Regions from separate parts of the Neisseria sp. 27098_8_158 genome, predicted to be linked through region 2. Evidence: predicted binding sites of a transcription regulator. Region 2 holds the regulator's gene; the other holds the start of a gene.
The links. Region 2 encodes FNR, which switches genes on or off when oxygen is low (the NO sensors DNR and NnrR bind a similar motif). Its sites were predicted from a motif close to TTGATNNNNATCAA; they were not measured.

Region 1: the regulator FNR is predicted to act here: its motif matches at 3,446-3,459, upstream of pflB (formate C-acetyltransferase).

What each region holds. Positions count from the first base shown of each region.
Region 1 covers NZ_JAPWAZ010000001.1:629,011-636,025, reverse strand. The annotation lists gene O3681_RS03070 (outer membrane protein assembly factor BamD) at 1-450, shown strand, start outside; gene O3681_RS03065 (ATP phosphoribosyltransferase regulatory subunit) at 772-1,929, shown strand; gene O3681_RS03060 (adenylosuccinate synthase) at 1,973-3,271, shown strand; gene pflB (formate C-acetyltransferase) at 3,574-5,859, shown strand; gene pflA (pyruvate formate lyase 1-activating protein) at 5,999-6,805, shown strand; gene O3681_RS03045 (proline--tRNA ligase) at 6,871-7,015, opposite strand, start outside.
Region 2 covers NZ_JAPWAZ010000003.1:278,344-290,266, reverse strand. The annotation lists gene O3681_RS09710 (bifunctional acetate--CoA ligase family protein/GNAT family N-acetyltransferase) at 1-1,548, shown strand, start outside; gene rpsP (30S ribosomal protein S16) at 1,624-1,872, shown strand; gene rimM (ribosome maturation factor RimM) at 1,888-2,397, shown strand; gene trmD (tRNA (guanosine(37)-N1)-methyltransferase TrmD) at 2,397-3,146, shown strand; gene rplS (50S ribosomal protein L19) at 3,161-3,526, shown strand; gene O3681_RS09685 (PepSY-associated TM helix domain-containing protein) at 3,739-5,148, opposite strand; gene greA (transcription elongation factor GreA) at 5,494-5,970, shown strand; gene O3681_RS09675 (DUF4149 domain-containing protein) at 6,069-6,497, shown strand; gene O3681_RS09670 (OmpA family protein) at 6,632-7,393, opposite strand; gene O3681_RS09665 (CysB family HTH-type transcriptional regulator) at 7,836-8,786, shown strand; gene fnr (fumarate/nitrate reduction transcriptional regulator Fnr) at 8,873-9,607, opposite strand; gene hemN (oxygen-independent coproporphyrinogen III oxidase) at 9,769-11,190, shown strand; gene O3681_RS09650 (hypothetical protein) at 11,322-11,654, shown strand.

The sequences.
Region 1 (7,015 bases), on a different contig from region 2:
CTGTTTAACGAAGACCAGTCTTTCTTGAATAAGCTGGCTTCCCAAGACTGGTCCGACCGCGACCCGAAAGCCAACCGCGATGCTTATCAGGCGTTTGCCGAGTTGGTGCAACGTTATCCAAACAGCAAATACGCTGCCGATGCAACCGAGCGTATGGCCAAGCTGGTGGACGCGTTGGGTGGTAACGAGATATCTGTGGCGCGTTATTACATGAAACGCGGTGCTTATGTCGCAGCGGCCAACCGTGCGCAAAAAATTGTCAGCCGTTACCAAAATACCCGTTACGTCGAAGAAGCTTTGGCGATGATGGAATTGGCGTATAAAAAACTGGACAAGCCACAACTGGCCGCTGATACACGTCGCGTTTTGGAAACCAACTTCCCGCAAAGCCCGTTCTTGCAACACGAATGGCGATCTGACGATATGCCTTGGTGGCGTTACTGGCGCTAAGCGTCGGGTTGTTCAGGCATGAATAAGGCCGTCTGAAAATGATGCAGCTATGCATTTGGTTTTCAGACGGCCTTTGTTTTTAATGTTTTTTACGGTCTCTGTAAACAGGGTGCAAAATTCGTTTTAATATGGTAAAGTCTGATTTTAATAACTCGACGGTTTGAAGCCGTTACTCAGGGGCTGTTTAAATTTAAAATCAGTTTTGTTGAAGCCGCATCAGATTTGCTATTGATGCATTCAGGAAAATTTCAGTCGTTAGGCTGATTTGGTTTTAAATTTAATCAGCCCTTTATGTTTACAAAAAAACAGAGGTAGATTCTCATGAAGTCTTGGCAGCTTCCTGAACACGTTGCCGACGTGTTACCGACCAATGCCCGACAACTGGAAAGCGCCCGTGAGCGGCTGTTGGCTTTGTTCCGCGTGCATGGTTATGAATTGGTGCAACCGCCATTGATGGAATACAGCCATTCCTTATTGACGCATATCGATGCCGGTTTGTCTTTGAAAACCATTTTGGTCGTTGATCAGCTTAGCGGCCGTCAGCTCGGTATCCGCGCGGATATTACGCCGCAGGTGGCGCGTATTGATGCCCACTTGCTTTCTGCCAACCAAGGCATCAACCGTTTATGCTATGCCGGTTCGGTGCTTCATGCGCGTCCTGACGGATTGCTCAATATGCGCGAACCTTTGCAGGCGGGTGCGGAAATGTACGGCTTGGAAGGCATTGAAGCGGATATCGAATTGATTGATTTGATGCTGAAAAGCATGAAGATCGCCGACATGGGCGAGGTCTTGCTTTCATTGGGCCATATTGGCGTATTCCGTGCTTTAGCAAATGCCGCGCATTTGGATGAGCAGCAATCGGCAATCCTGCTGTCATCGATGCAGGACAAAGATGCCGAAGCTGTCAGCCAGTTGGTCAAAGAGTGGAAACTTGACGGTATGTGGGCAAAAGCGTTTTCATTGTTGCCCCGATTGTATGGCGGTCGTGAAGTGCTGACTGTGGCTAGAGAGAAATTACCGGAATTGTCCGCAGTCAGTGCGGCCTTGGATGAATTGCAGGCAGTATGCGATGCGTTCCCAAATCAAAAAGTGCATATCGATTTGTCGGAATTGCGCGTTGATAATTACCACACCGGTTTGCTTTACGCGGCTTATGGTTCAAATCGTCATGATGCCGTGGCACGCGGCGGACGGTATGACGGATTGGGCGGATACTTCGGACGTGCGCGTCCTGCGGCCGGATTCAGTTTTGATTTGCGCAGCTTCATCGGCCGCCTTCCTGCTATCGGACGGGAATCCGTGGTGGCTGTCGATGTAAAGGACATGCCTGCGGCTCAAGAAGCGGTAGATGCTTTGCGCGAACAAGGACAATGTGTCGTTATCGATTACGGTATCGGCTATAACGGTTCGGAAGAGGTTACAGGCCGTCTGAAACAGGTAGACGGTGTTTGGAAAGTAATCGCTTTGAACGATTGAGTTTTATTTTGAAATTTTGTATCTGAAATAAGGTTAGATGGCTATGGCTAAAAATGTTGTCGTAATCGGTGCCCAATGGGGTGATGAAGGCAAAGGTAAGATTGTTGACTGGCTGGCGGAAGAAACCAGCGGTGTAGTACGTTTCCAAGGCGGCCACAATGCCGGCCATACTTTGGTCGTCGGTGGCAAAAAAACCATTTTGCGCCTGATTCCAAGCGGCATTTTGCACGAGACTTTGGACTGCTTCATCGGCTCAGGTGTTGTCGTTTCTCCTGAAGCATTGTTGGGTGAAATCGACGAATTGAACGCTGCCGGTGTGAAAAACGTCGAAGGCCGTCTGAAAATTGCGCCGACCTGCCCATTGATTCTGCCTTACCACATTGCGCTTGACCAAGCACGCGAAGCTTCCCGCGGTAAAAGCAAAATTGGTACAACCGGTCGCGGCATCGGTCCGGCCTATGAAGATAAAGTTGCCCGTCGCGCGATTCGCGTGGTGGACTTGTTGCACCCTGAAAAACTGGTTGAGAAACTGGAAGCTGTTTTGGCTTATTACAATGTCCAGTTGCAACACCTGCACAATGCCGAGCCGGTAAAAGTTGAAGACGTGATGGCGGTCATTGAAAAAGTTGCACCGCGCATTACGCCGATGATTACCGATGTTTCCCGTGTTTTGAACGAGAAAAACCGCAAAGGCGAAAGCCTGTTGTTTGAAGGCGCGCAAGGTACGTTGCTGGATATCGACTACGGTACTTATCCGTTTGTAACTTCCTCCAACTGCTTGGCTGGTGCCGCTTCTGCCGGTGCAGGCGTAGGTCCGCAAATGCTGGATTACGTTTTGGGTATCGTTAAAGCCTATACCACCCGTGTGGGTTCCGGTCCATTTCCGACTGAATTGTTTGACGAAGTGGGCGCAGGTTTGGCAGAGCGCGGCCATGAGTTCGGTTCTGTAACCGGTCGTGCGCGTCGTTGTGGCTGGTTTGACGCAGCTGCTCTGAAACGCTCTATTCAAGTTAACGGCATTTCTGGCATGTGCATTACCAAGCTGGACGTGATGGATGGTATTAAAAACATCAATATCTGTGTAGGTTATGAATTGCCTGATGGCAGCAAAACTGACATTCTGCCTTGCGGCTCCGATGCGGTAGAAACCTGCAAACCGATTTATGAAACCATGCCGGGTTGGAGCGAGTCGACTTTCGGTGTGAAAGAGTACGACAAGCTGCCTGAAAACGCTAAAGCTTATCTGAAACGTATTGAAGAAGTTTGCGGTGCGCCTGTGGCTATTGTTTCAACCGGTCCTGATCGTGAAGAAACCATCGTTCTGCACCATCCGTTTGCTTAATTGATGAAGTGAATAAAAGGCCGTCTGAATTTTCAGACGGCCTTTTATATAAAATGCAATAAAAATTCAGCCCTGAAGAACACCTGTCTTCAGGGCTGAATTTTGTATTTTACGCTGTTTTTAAGTACGAATGTTTGGAAAGTGAGATGTAGTGCTAAGTAACAATTATTCTCATTGACGTAAATCAAGAAAAACCAAATCTGTAATTTTATTTCATAAAAACCCCTGTAAATAAATGGGTATTGATGTTATCCTTTCAGAAAATTTACAGTCTATATTTTCAATAAAATTAGGAGCTTGATATGTCAAATGATGTTCAGCAACGTCCAGCCGCTTGGGAAGGTTTTGTCGGTGGTAACTGGGAAACCAACGTAGATGTCCGCGATTTTATTCAAAAAAACTACATGCCATATGAAGGCGATGCCTCTTTCTTGGCACCAGCAACCGAAGCCACAACCAAACTGTGGGCGGAAGTGATGGAAGGCATCAAGGTTGAAAACCGTACGCATGAGCCGTATAAAATCGACGCGCAAATCGTATCCGGTATTACCAGCCATGCTCCAGGCTATATCGACAAAGATTTGGAAACCATCGTCGGCCTGCAAACAGACGAGCCTTTGAAACGCTCTATCATGCCGTTTGGCGGTTTGAAAATGGTACAAGATGCGTGCAAAGTGTACAACGTTGAATTGAATCCTGAAGTCAGCGAAATTTTCACCAAATATCGCAAAACCCACAACCAAGGCGTATTTGACGTTTATACGCCCGACATCCGCCGCTGCCGTAAATCAGGTGTGATTACAGGCCTGCCGGATGCTTATGGCCGCGGCCGTATTATCGGCGACTACCGTCGTGTTGCATTGTACGGTATCGACTTCTTGATGAAAGACAAACTCAACCAGTTCAACTCACTGCAAGCCGATTTGGAAAACGGTGTGGACTTGGAAGAAGTGATCCGCCGTCGTGAAGAAATCAACGAACAATACAAAGCCTTGGGTCAAATGAAAGAAATGGCGGCTTCTTACGGCTACGACATTTCCGGCCCTGCAAAAAATGCACAAGAAGCCATCCAATGGACTTACTTTGCCTACCTCGCTGCCGTTAAATCTCAAAACGGCGCAGCGATGTCCTTCGGCCGTGTATCTTCATTCTTGGATATTTACATCGAACGCGACCTGAAAAACGGTGTGATTACCGAAACCCAAGCGCAAGAATTCATTGACCACTTGGTGATGAAACTGCGTATGGTCCGTTTCCTGCGTACGCCGGAATACGACCAACTCTTCTCCGGCGACCCGATTTGGGCAACCGAATCTATCGGCGGTATGGGTTTGGACGGCCGTACCTTGGTAACACGCACCAACTTCCGCGTGCTGCATACCCTGTACAACATGGGCCCGTCTCCTGAGCCAAACATCACTGTATTGTGGTCAGAACAACTGCCGCAAGGCTTTAAAGAATTCTGCGCCAAAGTATCCATCGATACTTCGTCCATCCAATACGAAAACGACGATTTGATGCGCCCTGACTTCAATAGCGACGACTACGCCATTGCCTGCTGCGTCAGCCCGATGGTGGTCGGCAAACAAATGCAGTTCTTCGGCGCACGTGCTAACTTGGCTAAAACTCTGCTGTACGCAATCAACGGCGGCGTGGACGAGAAATCTAAAGAGCAAGTTGGTCCGAAAACCGAGCCGATTATGGACGAAGTTTTGGACTACGACACTGTCTTTGAGCGCATGGACAAATTCATGGATTGGTTGGCAACCCAATACGTTACCGCGCTGAACATTATTCACTACATGCACGACAAATACAGCTACGAAGCCGCGTTGATGGCATTGCATGACCGTGATGTGATCCGTACGATGGCATGTGGTATCGCCGGTTTGTCTGTGGCTGCCGACTCATTGTCCGCCATTAAGTACGCCAAAGTGAAACCGATTCGCGATGAAAATGGCATTGCCGTCGACTTCGAAATCGAAGGCGAATACCCACAATTCGGTAACAACGACGACCGCGTTGATGATATCGCCTGCGATTTGGTTGAACGCTTCATGAAAAAAGTGGCAACCCACAAAACTTACCGCAACGCTACTCCGACTCAGTCTGTGTTGACCATTACTTCCAACGTTGTTTACGGTAAGAAAACCGGTAATACTCCGGACGGCCGCCGTGCAGGCGCTCCGTTTGGTCCGGGTGCAAATCCGATGCACGGCCGTGACGTCAACGGTGCAGTCGCTTCATTGACTTCCGTAGCCAAACTGCCATTTGAGTTTGCAAAAGACGGTATTTCTTATACCTTCTCCATTATTCCTGGCGCGTTGGGTAAAGACGAGCATTCTCGCGAACGCAACCTTGCCGGTTTGATGGACGGTTATTTTCACCATGAAGACGGTATTTTGGAAGGTGGTCAACACTTGAACGTCAACGTTTTGAATCGCGAGACTTTGGAAGATGCGATGCACAATCCGGAGAAATATCCGCAGTTGACCATTCGTGTGTCCGGTTATGCGGTTCGCTTCAACTCGTTGACCCGCGAACAACAGCTTGACGTGATTACCCGTACGTTCACAGAAACCATGTAATCCGGGTGGCGAAACAAACCAGAAGTTAAATTTGCATTTGGTTTGTTTTGAAACAAAGCTCCAAGGCCGTCTGAAATGTTCAGACGGCCTTTATTATCGTACAATTCACATCAGCAAAATTATTTTTGAGCCGAACATTATGTCCACGACTTTTGCCATCACTCCCGAGCCGGAACTGAAAAACCTTGGCCACCGTCACTATAACGGCAAAGGCATTATTCATTCGATTGAATCTTGCGGCGCTGTCGATGGTCCGGGTTTGCGCTACGTGCTCTTTTTGCAAGGTTGCCTGATGCGTTGTCTTTATTGCCATAATCGCGACACATGGGATCTCCATACCGAGCAGGCGCAGGAATTAGACGTGGCAACTGTGATGAAGCAGGTCATGACCTATCGTCATTATCTGCGTGCGACAGGCGGAGGCGTAACGGCAACAGGCGGCGAGCCGTTATTGCAATATGAGTTTGTACGCGATTGGTTTACGGCCTGTCGGGAACACGATATTCATACCTGTCTCGACAGCAATGGCTATGCTTTGCACTATGATTCGATTTTGGATGATTTGCTCGATCATACCAATTTGGTCATGCTCGACTTAAAACAAATCGATCCTGAAATTCATAAAGTGCTTGTCGGTATCCCTAATACCAAAACGCTGAAATTCGCGCGCTATCTTGCCGAACGCAATCAGCCGACGCGGATTCGTTATGTGGTTGTTCCAGGCTATACCGATGATGAGCGTTCAGCGCATTTATTGGGCGAGTTTATCGGTGATATGGATAATGTCGAAATGGTCGAGCTTTTGCCGTATCACGAATTGGGCGCACATAAATGGGCTTTGTGCGGCGATGAATACAAGTTAAAAGGGGTACATCCGCCGCCTAAAGAAACCATTTTGAAAATCAAAGAAATATTAGAGAGCTACGGAAAAAACATTATTTATTAAAACAGAAAAAGGCCGTCTGAAACGAAATAATCAGTTTCAGACGGCCTTTTCATTATTGAAAAGACTTAAGCGTTCAATGCGGCCAAAACCTTGGCGACAACTTCTGATACCGCAACGGCTTGAGCCTGATTGTCACGGCGCTCGGCATATTCGACATTGCCTTCTTTCAATGCGCGATCGCCGATCACGATGCGGTGAGGAATACCCAAC
Region 2 (11,923 bases):
GGCATTCCCGTCATTACCAATCCCACCATTCTGTCCGACACGCCGATAGAATGGCTGCGCACTACCGCCAATGCCTGCGAATTGACCCTCGACCTCCCAACCGATGTACCATCCATCCGACAAGGCTGCATTGGCAGCAACCCCACGCCTGCACGCATCCACCGCTTGGCACTCGAACAATTACAAAATCCGCATACTCAAGCCCTGCTCGGCATTATTTCGCCAGATACTCCGGATGCGTACAGCATTCATCAAACTCTGGATAATTTGGCACAAAAAACCAGCAAGCCCATTCTCATCAGCTATCGTTTTTCAGACGGCCTGACTCGGTTTAACACGCCGGAAGAAGCCTTGCTGACACTTTATTTCCGCAATCAAACAGCCTATTTGCAACAAGTACAAAATACCCCTGCGCCAGCCAAAACAGGCCGTCTGAAAACACCCAAAAGCAAAAGTATCGATAAATCCATTGCTTCCGGCCAAACCGAACTGATAGCGGAAGCCCTATACCTGCCTCCGTACCAAACCCAAAAACACAATGCCGTCCAGTTCCGGTTCAGCCGCCATGCCATTTACGGCAACATTCTTTCCGCCCATTACAACGGCAAAACCGAAGTCGCATTACCTCCATTTACCACACTCGATATCCAGCGTTTAAGCCAATTTGCAGAACTCGACAACACTTCCGTTCTCAATCAATTCCTGCATTCCCTAAACACGCTTATCCACAACAACCAGCATATCGGCGACATCATCCTCAACTACAACGGCAGCCAATACAGCAGCACCATCATTCCCGAAATTGTGGAAAAACCAGCCGCGCCGACAACCAAAATCCCCAAAAAAGCCGTCCAAACCTTAGAACAGGCCGCCGCTAAAATGCAAAGTGCCGCCGCCTACCTCCAACAAAAAAATCCGGTCGCAGCCGAATTCCTACGCAACACTGGCGAAGCCGCTTCCGAACTGCTGCACCCTAAAACCGAAACGCCCGAAATACAAAACGTACTCGCACCCTACCCGAGCCAAACCGATACCTTTACCCTGCCCGACGGCAACACACTGCACATCCGCGCACTAGAACCTGAAGATGCCGAAGCCAAACAAAAATTTGTCCGCCAATTACCCGCGGCCGACCGCTATACGCGCTTCATGACCCATACCAACGAGTTGCCACTGCCCACGCTCGCACGGCTGACCCGCCCCGATTTCCATACCGAATGCGCATGGGCCGCCTTCGCTTCAGACGGCCGTATCGTCGCAGTCAGCCGTTACAGCCGCATCAATCGCAATGAGTGCGAGTTCGGCATTACATTGGCTGCCGAAGCCCGCAAAACCGGCTTGGCCGGCAAAATGATGAGCCTCATTATCCAAACTGCCACACAACAAGGTTATCAAACCATGAATGCGGAAATCCTCAAAGAAAACACACCGATGCTCAAACTCGCTGAAAAATCAGGATTTACCGTTACCCCGTCGGAAACCGACCGCGGACTGTATCAAGCAAGCCTCGATTTGAACGCATGGCAAAACAGCAACAAAAACAAATAAAAACTTGCATAACCCGTGTGAAATATCCTAAAATTAGCGGTTTCTATATACCCGCATTTTTCAAAAGGACTCAAAATGGTAGTTATCCGTTTGGCTCGCGGCGGCTCAAAACACCGCCCTTTCTTCAACGTAGTCGTAACTGACTCTCGCAACCGTCGTGACGGCCGCTTCATCGAGCGCGTAGGTTTCTACAACCCCGTTGCCAACGAAAAACAAGAACGCGTACGTTTCGACGCTGACCGCATCAATCACTGGGTCGCTCAAGGCGCGAAAGTTAGCGATGCAGTTGCCAAACTGATTAAAGAGCAAAAAATCGCTGCTTAATCAGCTGAAACGACCATGACAGACACTCAAAAACGGGTAGCCATGGGCTACATCAAAGGCGTATTCGGCATTAAAGGCTGGCTTAAAATTGCCGCCAATACCGAATACACCGACAGCCTGCTGGACTACCCAGAGTGGCAGTTGTGCAAGGATGGCAAAACCCTGAATGTCACGCTTGAAACAGGTAAAATTGTCAATGGCGAACTTCAGGTCAAATTTGAAGGTATAGACGATCGCGATCAAGCATTTGCCTTGCGCGGCTATACCATCGAAATTCCCAGAGAGTCATTCGCCCCTACTGAGGAAGACGAATACTACTGGGCAGATTTAGTCGGCATGACCGTCATCAATAAAGAAAACATTGTCCTCGGCAAAGTCAGCAACCTGATGGAAACCGGTGCAAACGATGTTTTGATGATTAAAGGCGAACACGGACAAATTCTGATTCCCTTTGTCTCCAACTATATCGAATCTGTCGATACCGACAGCAAAACCATTATTGCCGACTGGGGTTTGGACTACTGATGCTGATTCAAGCCATCACCATTTTCCCAGAGATGTTCGACAGTATTGTCGAATACGGCGTTACAGGCAGAGCAAGAAAACAAAATCTTTGGCAGTTTCAAGCCATCAATCCCCGAAAATTTGCCGAGAACAAACTTGGCTATATCGATGATCGCCCTTTCGGAGGTGGTCCGGGAATGATTATGATGGCGCCGCCACTTCAAGCGGCAATTGAAGAAGCCAAAGCAAACTCGCAAAAACCTGCCAAAGTAATTTATCTCAGTCCGCAAGGTCAGCCGCTGACACATAAAAAGGCCGCAGAACTTGCCGAACTGCCCCATCTTATTCTTCTATGCGGACGCTATGAAGGCATAGATGAAAGACTGCTGCAAAGCAGTGTGGACGAAGAAATCAGCATTGGCGACTTTGTTGTCTCGGGCGGTGAATTACCCGCCATGATGTTGATGGATGCCGTCTTAAGATTGGTTCCGGGCGTATTGGGCGATATACAGTCAGCCGAACAAGACTCGTTTTCAGACGGCCTTTTAGACTGCCCTCATTACACCAAACCCGTAGAATTCCAAGGCATGATGGTTCCTGATGTCTTACGCTCAGGGAATCATGGCTTGATTGCCGAGTGGCGATTGAAACAATCGCTGCGACGCACTTTAGAGCGCCGACCTGATTTATTGGAAAAGCGCAGTTTAATCCCAAAGGAATCCCGCCTCTTAAAAGAGATCTTGCAAGAGCAACAGGAAATCCAATCATAACTTAGGAAAAACAAATGAACTTGATTCAACAATTAGAGCAAGAAGAAATCGCTCGCTTGAACAAAGAAATCCCTGAATTCGCTCCAGGCGACACCGTTGTCGTATCTGTACGCGTGGTTGAGGGTTCTCGCAGCCGTCTGCAAGCATACGAAGGTGTTGTTATCGCTCGCCGCAACCGTGGCCTGAACAGCAACTTCATCGTTCGCAAAATCTCTAGCGGCGAAGGTGTAGAACGTACTTTCCAACTGTACTCTCCTACCGTAGAAAAAATCGAAGTTAAACGCCGTGGTGACGTACGTCGCGCTAAACTGTACTACTTGCGTGGCCTGACCGGTAAAGCAGCTCGCATTAAAGAAAAATTGCCTGCTCGCAAAGGTTAATAGCCTTCATCAAAAACCCACTTCAATGAAGTGGGTTTTTTGTTTTTATACAAGAACTCCTTGTCTTTCTTACACAATCCTGTAAGCCAATCACAATTCCCATCTCACGCATAAACTTAAACAGAATCATAATTCCCCCTGCTTCTTTTAACCTTTATAACAAAGGCCGTCTGAAACAAAAGATTCAGACGGCCTTTAATCACATCGGGCGGTTATTTAAACCATCTTGCCAATGCTGGGATACGCGACAACAACATTGTATCCAAAATCCAAATGACAGCGATTGCGGCAATGGCCGTTGGGAAAATCACAGCCAAAATCAAAAGTGGCACAGCCATTGCCCACCATACCGGCAATTTGATTTTCTGTGCAGGAGGAACCAAACCACGTGCTTCTGAAGGACGGCGTTTCCACCACATCACACAACCGCTGACACAGATAAAGATAATCGCCAGACAGAACAAGACATTTGCCAATACGCTCCACCAGCCCAGTGTACCCATATGCAAAGCAATGCTTGCCGCCATGAATTTACCAAACCAGTTGTAATCATCGAAATGAATATCAGCCAGGATTTTGCCACTGTATTGATCAATGTGTACCGTACGATCCGCAGTCGGACTAATCATATCGTAGCTCATTGAGTCTTGCGACAGCGTCCATACGCCTGTTTTACCTTTAGGCAGGTTCAACTGATAGCGGCCTTTAAAGCCAATTTCACGCGCAAAGCGGTCAACCGTCTCCAACGTCATCGGCTCACTCGGATTAATGCCGTTTTCGCCCATTGTCGTACCGGAAACCGGCATAGGCGTCAGCTCCAAAATCCACGGTACTTCTTTAGATTTACCGTCATTCAGCACATCACCATGGGTTGGTACGGAAGATACCGGATTAGGCTCCACGCCCCATTTACCCGCAGGAAATTGGCTCCACGCCTGAACCACTTTACCGCCCCAAATACCTGCCCAAGCAATACCTGACAGACAGAACAGCAATAAAATCAAAGAAACCCAAGAGCCAAATGCACCGTGCAGGTTGCGCCACCAAGAACGACCTTTGCCTGCTTTAGGCAAAAAAACAGCCTTCAGACTACGCTGTTTTATCCACCACAAATAAATACCGGTCACAATCATGATGATGGTTAGCGACGCAGCGGTTTCCAACAGGTAGTCCCCTGTCTCCCCAATCATAATATCGCCGTGGATTTCATCCATCGTGTGATACCAGCCTTGACCGCGTGGCATCGTATTCACGACTTTTGCCGTATAGGGATCAACGGCAACCATAGTGGCTTTATCGTCATTGTTTACGCGGAATACGGCAACCATATCATCTGCGCGCGGCGCAATATACTGCACTACAGAAGCAGTTTCCGGATTCACAAACTGTCTGGCAGCTTCAGCCTGAGCCGACAAAGGCTGAACCACTGCCTGCGGCGTAACATGTATGCGTTCGCCTTCTTTACCGGTGATATTGGCAAATAGCAGCATTCCCAACCCTGTAACAGCCAGCAGGGTTAAAAACGGCGCAACCAAAAGCCCGGCATAAAAATGCCATCGCCAAACAGTCAAATAACGGCGGTTAGCCTGTTGTTCATTTTGGGAAGTTGGTTTTGTTTCCATATATTCTCTTTATATAATTAGATAAGACTAATCCTTAAGGATTATTAGCGAACATTTTAATCAAAACCATTCATTTAAGAAACCGTTTTTCCCATGCAGCTTTGAAATACTTCAATATTTAGTTTTCAGGTCGTCTGAAAAAACAAAATAGAACAGAAAACAACACTTTACTGAAAATCCGTTTTAATCATTGCGGTTTCGGCAGAATTTGGTAGAATACAGGCATTACTTATTTATTCATCAAGCCGCCAAGCTTTGGCGGCTTGTATTTTTATTTCCAATCCGGCTACCGCGCGTGGCCGGATAAAATTTTAAAAGCATCATCATGCTTTCATGGAGAACTCAATGCAAAAAATCCCTTTGACCGTTCGTGGTGCAGAATTGTTGAAACAAGAACTTCAACACCTCAAAAGCGTAGCACGTCCAGAAGTCATTGAAGCCATCGCCGAAGCACGTTCGCACGGCGACTTGTCTGAAAACGCAGAATACGAAGCCGCCAAAGAGCGTCAAGGCTTTATCGAAGGCCGCATCGCCGAGTTGGAACACAAACTCTCTATGGCGCACATCATCAACCCTGCCGAAATCCACGCCGAAGGCAAAATCGTATTCGGCACAACTGTGACACTGGAAGATTTGGAAACTGAAGAACAAGTTACCTACCAAATCGTCGGTGAAGATGAAGCAGACATCAAAGAACGCAAAATCTACGTTGGCTCCCCCATTGCCCGCGCCCTAATCGGCAAAGAAGAAGGCGATATTGCAGAAGTTCAAGCACCCGGTGGCGTGCGTGAATATGACATCATTGCCGTGCAATATATTTAAATAAACAAAAGGCCGTCTGAAAACATTTTCAGACGGCCTTTTGCTGTACCTAAAAACACCATAATTAAAGAAAATAAAATCTTCCCAGGAGAAGCATAATGAATCTACTATACAAAATTATCCACACCGCTGCCGCCATGTGGCTTGGTATGCAGCTGACAGCAGGCTATGTTACCGCCCCTATCCTGTTTCGCCTCCTGCCCAAAATACAGGCGGGAGAAATTGCCGGCATTTTGTTTGCCATTACAGCACTATGTGGCTTAGTTATTTTTGGTGCAGCCTATGCCTTTTTCAGAAAACAGCTGGCCTCACTTTCTTGGTGGATATTGGTGCTTTGGCTACTCTTAGCCTGCAACCATCTTTTGGTTACACCGGTTATCGAGGCACACAAGTACGGTCTGGATAACTGGCTACTGTCCCTAGTAGGTGGAACATTCGGCGTTTGGCACGGCTTATCCAATATCATCTTTTTGATTTGTACAATACTGGCAGCCATCTGCGTATGGAAATGGCCCAAGTCAAACTAATCTGTCTTAATAAAAGGCCGTCTGAAAATAAATCTTTCAGACGGCCTTTTATTTTGAATCATGAATTTCCTGATTATTCAAATATAAGCCATAAAAAATGCCCTGCATATTGCAGGGCATTTTTCACAAACCGATTAAGGTTTAGCGTAACCGTGAACGCCATTGTAAGGAGCTGGGATCCAACCTTCATCAGTAGCAGGCAATTCGCCTTGACCTTCGATAGTTTGGCCTGGAGCAACTTGACGAGTAACAACGCTGCGGATTTTAACGTCAACGCGGCGGTCAGGCTCGATACAAGCGATAAGAGCAGCACGTTTCTTAGCTTTAGAAACTTTTTTGCCCAGTTTAGCAACTTCAGCTTCACAAGTAGCAGTCATTTGAGCTTGAGATTCGCCCAGACCTACTACAGAGATTTTGCTAGAAGCAACGCCACGGCCTACCAAGTAGTTAGCCACTACGTTAGCACGACGCTCAGACAGAGCTTGGTTGTATTGCTCAGAACCCATGAAGTCAGTGTGACCTTCAACACGTACAGTTTGTACGCTTTCGTTGCTCAGGCGTTGAGCCAAAGCGTTCAGGTTTTCTTGAGCTTCAGGACGCAGGTTGTCTTTGTCGAAGCCGAACAGAGTTTTAGAAGACAGGGAAACAGTTTCATCAACATACTCAGGAGCTTGTTGTACAGGAGCAACTGCTTCGCGGTCACCACATTCAACACGGCCTTGGGTAGCTTTGTCGAAGTAGGTGTCTTTCCAGCATTCGCCGTAGTTGTTACGGACGATTTCTTGAGATTGGCTGCTTACGACGTAGCCGTGTTTGGTGTGCGCTTCACTTGCCATTGCAGTGCCTGAAGCAACCAATGCAACGAACAATGCGCTTAATTTCAGCTGTTTGGTCATTTTATTCCCTCATCAAATTGTTATGCGGCGGACTAGGAAAGCAACCGCTGCAAAGTACCAATATACAGGCCGCAGTATCAAAACAGCGGCAAATCGGATATATCAGGTTGCACTATAAAGAAGCGCAAGGCAAACTGTCAATACTCGATGCCTTCAAACAATTATGAAGTGCCTGCTTCCTAGTAGTTAATCATGCCGAAAAATCAATCTTGTGTCATTAATTTAGGGCAAAATCAGCCAATTCACCCGCCCCAAGTTGTACAAAAACAACAAAACTTCATCCCCCTTTCATTCACAGATTTCCTGTTTTCATATCATTAAAAGATATTTTCATTAAAAACAAGCGTTTTCAAAACTCAGGGCAAAACCGGGCAAAATATGTTAAATTACAGACCGTTTGTCGCACAAAATCCACAATAACAACGTATCCGATACTGCTACCATGAAACTGCAACAATTACGTTACGCCCTTGAAGTTTACCGGCACAATCTGAATGTCTCCGAGGCTGCCGATGCGCTTTTTACATCCCAACCCGGCATTTCCAAACAAATCCGCCTGCTTGAAGAAGAATTGGGTATCCAAATTTTTATCCGCAGCGGCAAGCGTGTGGTTTCCGTTTCGCAACCGGGCAAAGCCGTATTAGAGATTTCGGAACGAATTTTACGTGATGTACAAAACATTAAAAATATCGGCAGCGAGTTTACCGATCACGACAGCGGCTCGCTGACCATCGCGACAACGCATACCCAGGCGCGTTATGCCTTGCCCACAATCGTTGCGGAATTTGTCAAAAACTACCCTAAAGTCAATTTGACCATCAAACAAGGCAGCCCTTCTGCCATTGCGCAAATGGTCAGCAGCGGCGAAGCGGATTTGGCAATTATTACTGAACGTATTGACGATCATCCCGAGTTGGGCAAACTGCCCTGCTATGAATGGAACCATGCCGTCATTGTTCCGCACGACCACCCTCTTTTGGACTGCCGCAATCCTTTAAGCCTTGAAGATTTGGCTTCTTTTCCGCTGGTTACTTACGAATTTGCTTTTAATTCCGGCAGCAGCATTGCGCGTACATTTAATAAAGCGCATATTGAGCAACCTGATGTTGCCTTATCGGCTGCCGATACGGATGTATTGAAGACGTATGTTCGCTTAGGCTTGGGTGTTGGTTTGATGGCCAAAATGGCGTACGATCCCGCGGTCGATCAAGATTTACAGCTGATTGATGCGGCGCACTTATTTGAACCGTCGCCCACTTGGATAGCCTTACGCTCGGATACTTACCTGCGCGGTTATACCTATGATTTTATACAGATGTTTGCACCGAAACTGACCCGTGAAGCAGTTGACCGCATTCTGTACACGCCGGTTGTTGAAGATTTTTCAATTTAACATCTAACTATAACTTGCGTAACTTAACAATTATTCTTTAATTCTTGTTAAAAAGGCCGTCTGAAATATTTCAGACGGCCTAAGATTCAGATAGCGTGCGAACAACCAGAAACCATTTTCTTCAAGGTTGTCGCATCTAAGATTTTGATGTGCTTGTGTTCAACAGAAATCAAGCCTTCATGATGGAATTTAGACAAGGTGCGGCTGACTGTTTCCAGTTTCAGCCCCAAATAGCTGCCGATTTCCTCACGCGACATCCGCAAGATAAAATCATTAGCGGCAAAGCCTCGTGAATAGAGACGCTGGGATAGGTTGAGCAAGAATGCCGCCAATCGCTCTTCAGCGCGCATATTGCCCAAAAGCAGCATAACGCCCTGATCTCGGACAATTTCGCGGCTCATCAAGCGGAAAAAGTGAGAACGAAGACTGGGAATATCCTGTCCAAGTTCTTCAATATGTGTAAACGGAAGCTCGCATACTTCGCTGTCTTCCAAAGCCACAGCATCACAGCTGTGAATATGGGAACAAATCCCATCCATACCGATCAGCTCGCCCGACATAAAAAAGCCGGTTACCTGATCTCGTCCATCTTGGCTGGCGACTGTTGTCTTAAAGAAGCCTGCACGGATGGCAAACAAAGAGGTAAACGGCTCGCCGGCACGGAACAGGTATTCACCTTTTTTCAGACGGCGGCTTTGACGAATAACCGCATCTAATTGTGAAAATTCGTTAGGCATTAGTCCGACAGGCAAACACAGTTCTCGTAAAGAACATGTGGAACACAAGGTTTTCATTTGATGTGTTGCATTGTGTGTAGCCATAACGCACCTTTAATTTGCTTAATTTTCTCAACCCCTGATGAAGCCGAATAACTATTGACCCAAGTCAAAGTTGGCATATCATTATCAGGCATTCTACCAAACTATCGAAATTTTGACTAAAATTTTCCCTAATTTCCTTACTTTATACTACAAGCCCAACCATGAAAATCATCCCCATCTCAAATAACACCAACACAAACAATGAATTACCGGAATTTGACCGTGAATTGATTGCCAGTTTGCCATCAAGCGGTCCTCGCTATACCTCCTATCCGACCGCCGACCGCTTCCATGAAGGCTTTAAAGAAGCCGAATATATCCAAGCTTTAAACCTGCGCAACATGGGCGCGCTCAACAAACCCCTTTCGCTCTACATCCACATCCCCTTCTGCAATACCATCTGCTACTACTGCGGCTGCAACAAAATTATTACCAAAGACAAAAGCCGTGCCGATGCCTATATCCAGTATCTGGAAAAAGAAATGGAATTGCTGGCACCGCATTTAGGCGGACGACACCAGCTTGCGCAACTCCACTTCGGCGGCGGCACGCCCACATTCCTAAGCGACGACCAACTCGAACGCGTCTTCGAAATGATCCGCAAATACTTCCAGCTGATTCCCAACGGCGAATACTCCATCGAAATCGACCCGCGCAAAGTCAGCCGCGAAACCGTCCTCAAACTGGGCAAACTCGGTTTCAACCGCATGAGTGTCGGTATTCAAGACTTTGACCCTAAAGTGCAGGAAGCCGTCAACCGCATTCAAAGTTATGAAGAAACCAAAGAAGTGATTGATGCCGCGCGTGAAGCCGGGTTTAAATCGGTCAGCGTCGATTTGATTTACGGCCTGCCGCACCAAAACACCGAAAGCATCAAAACCACCATCGACACGGTCTTGTCCCTCGACCCCGACCGCCTCGCCCTCTACCACTACGCCCACCTGCCACATATCTTCAAACCGCAACGCCGTATCGACACCAATGTCGTCCCCGGCAGCGAAGAAAAACTCGATATGCTGCAATATTGCGTTCAAACCCTGACCGAGCGCGGCTACGTTTTCATCGGTATGGACCACTTTGCCAAACCTGATGATGAACTCTCCATCGCCCTCAAAGAAGGCTTCCTGCAACGCAACTTCCAAGGCTACTCGACCTATGCCGACTGCGACTTGGTGGCGATCGGCGTCTCCTCTATCGGCAAAATCGGCAGCACCTACTCCCAAAACGAGCGCGACATCGATGCCTATTACGCCGCACTCGATGCCGGACATCTACCGATTATGCGCGGCTACCAGCTTAATCAAGACGACATTCTGCGCCGCAACATCATTCAGGATTTGATGTGCCGCTTCTCGCTTGATTATCAAATTTACGAAAGCGTGTTCGGCATTCCGTTTAGCCGCTATTTTGTAGCGGAACTGGAAGATATGAAACAACTGGAAACCCTCGGTCTGGTCCGCCTCAAACCGCACGGTCTGACCGTTACACCGAAGGGCCGTTTCTTGATCCGCAACATCGCCATGGTGTTCGACTACCATTTGCGCCATAAAGAAACCAAAGCCAAATACTCGCAAACCGTATAAACAGGAATGGAAAAGGTCGTCTAAAAATTTTCAGACGACCTTTGTTTTTATTTTCAATACTTTCGGGTAACATAAAACCATATTTTCCGCTTTATCAGAATTCAAAGTTAATTTGTATAGGCGCGTATCCTATGGTTACCGAACAGCAAAACGATATCCTCAGCATCAATCAAGTACAGCTTCTCCTTGCTGAAAAACGCACGGCACTTGCTATCATGCGTACAGGTATTGCCGTTTTCGCACTCCCTTTGTCTATTTTCAGTGCGCTGATTGCGACATCGAAATGGTATGAGGCCGTTGATGTTTGGCCTTTGCTCGTACTGGTCAGTCTGATGAACATCAGTTTGATTTTTTTCTCGGTCTATCTGATTACCCGCTCGCTCCGTAGAATGCACCAATACGACCGAATGATTGCCGATATCAAATACAACAACCAGTCTTTGCGTAAACTGATTAAGTCATAAAGTGCAAATAGTTGGAGCTGGGCATAAGGTCGTCTGAAAATCAAAATATAGAGGAACTCTAGATTTGTATTAAAACATGATTCTGCCAAACATACCGTAATTGATCTTGGAGACCTTACTGTACACTTTGCTCCCCCATTTGGAATCGATACGATACCATTGCAGTACAAGATATAATCTGCAATATATTTATGGTTTCTCTTAGGTTTTTTATGCCTAGAACTTATTGAAATGATCAACTCAATTGGATATTAGGAACCCTGCTGGAT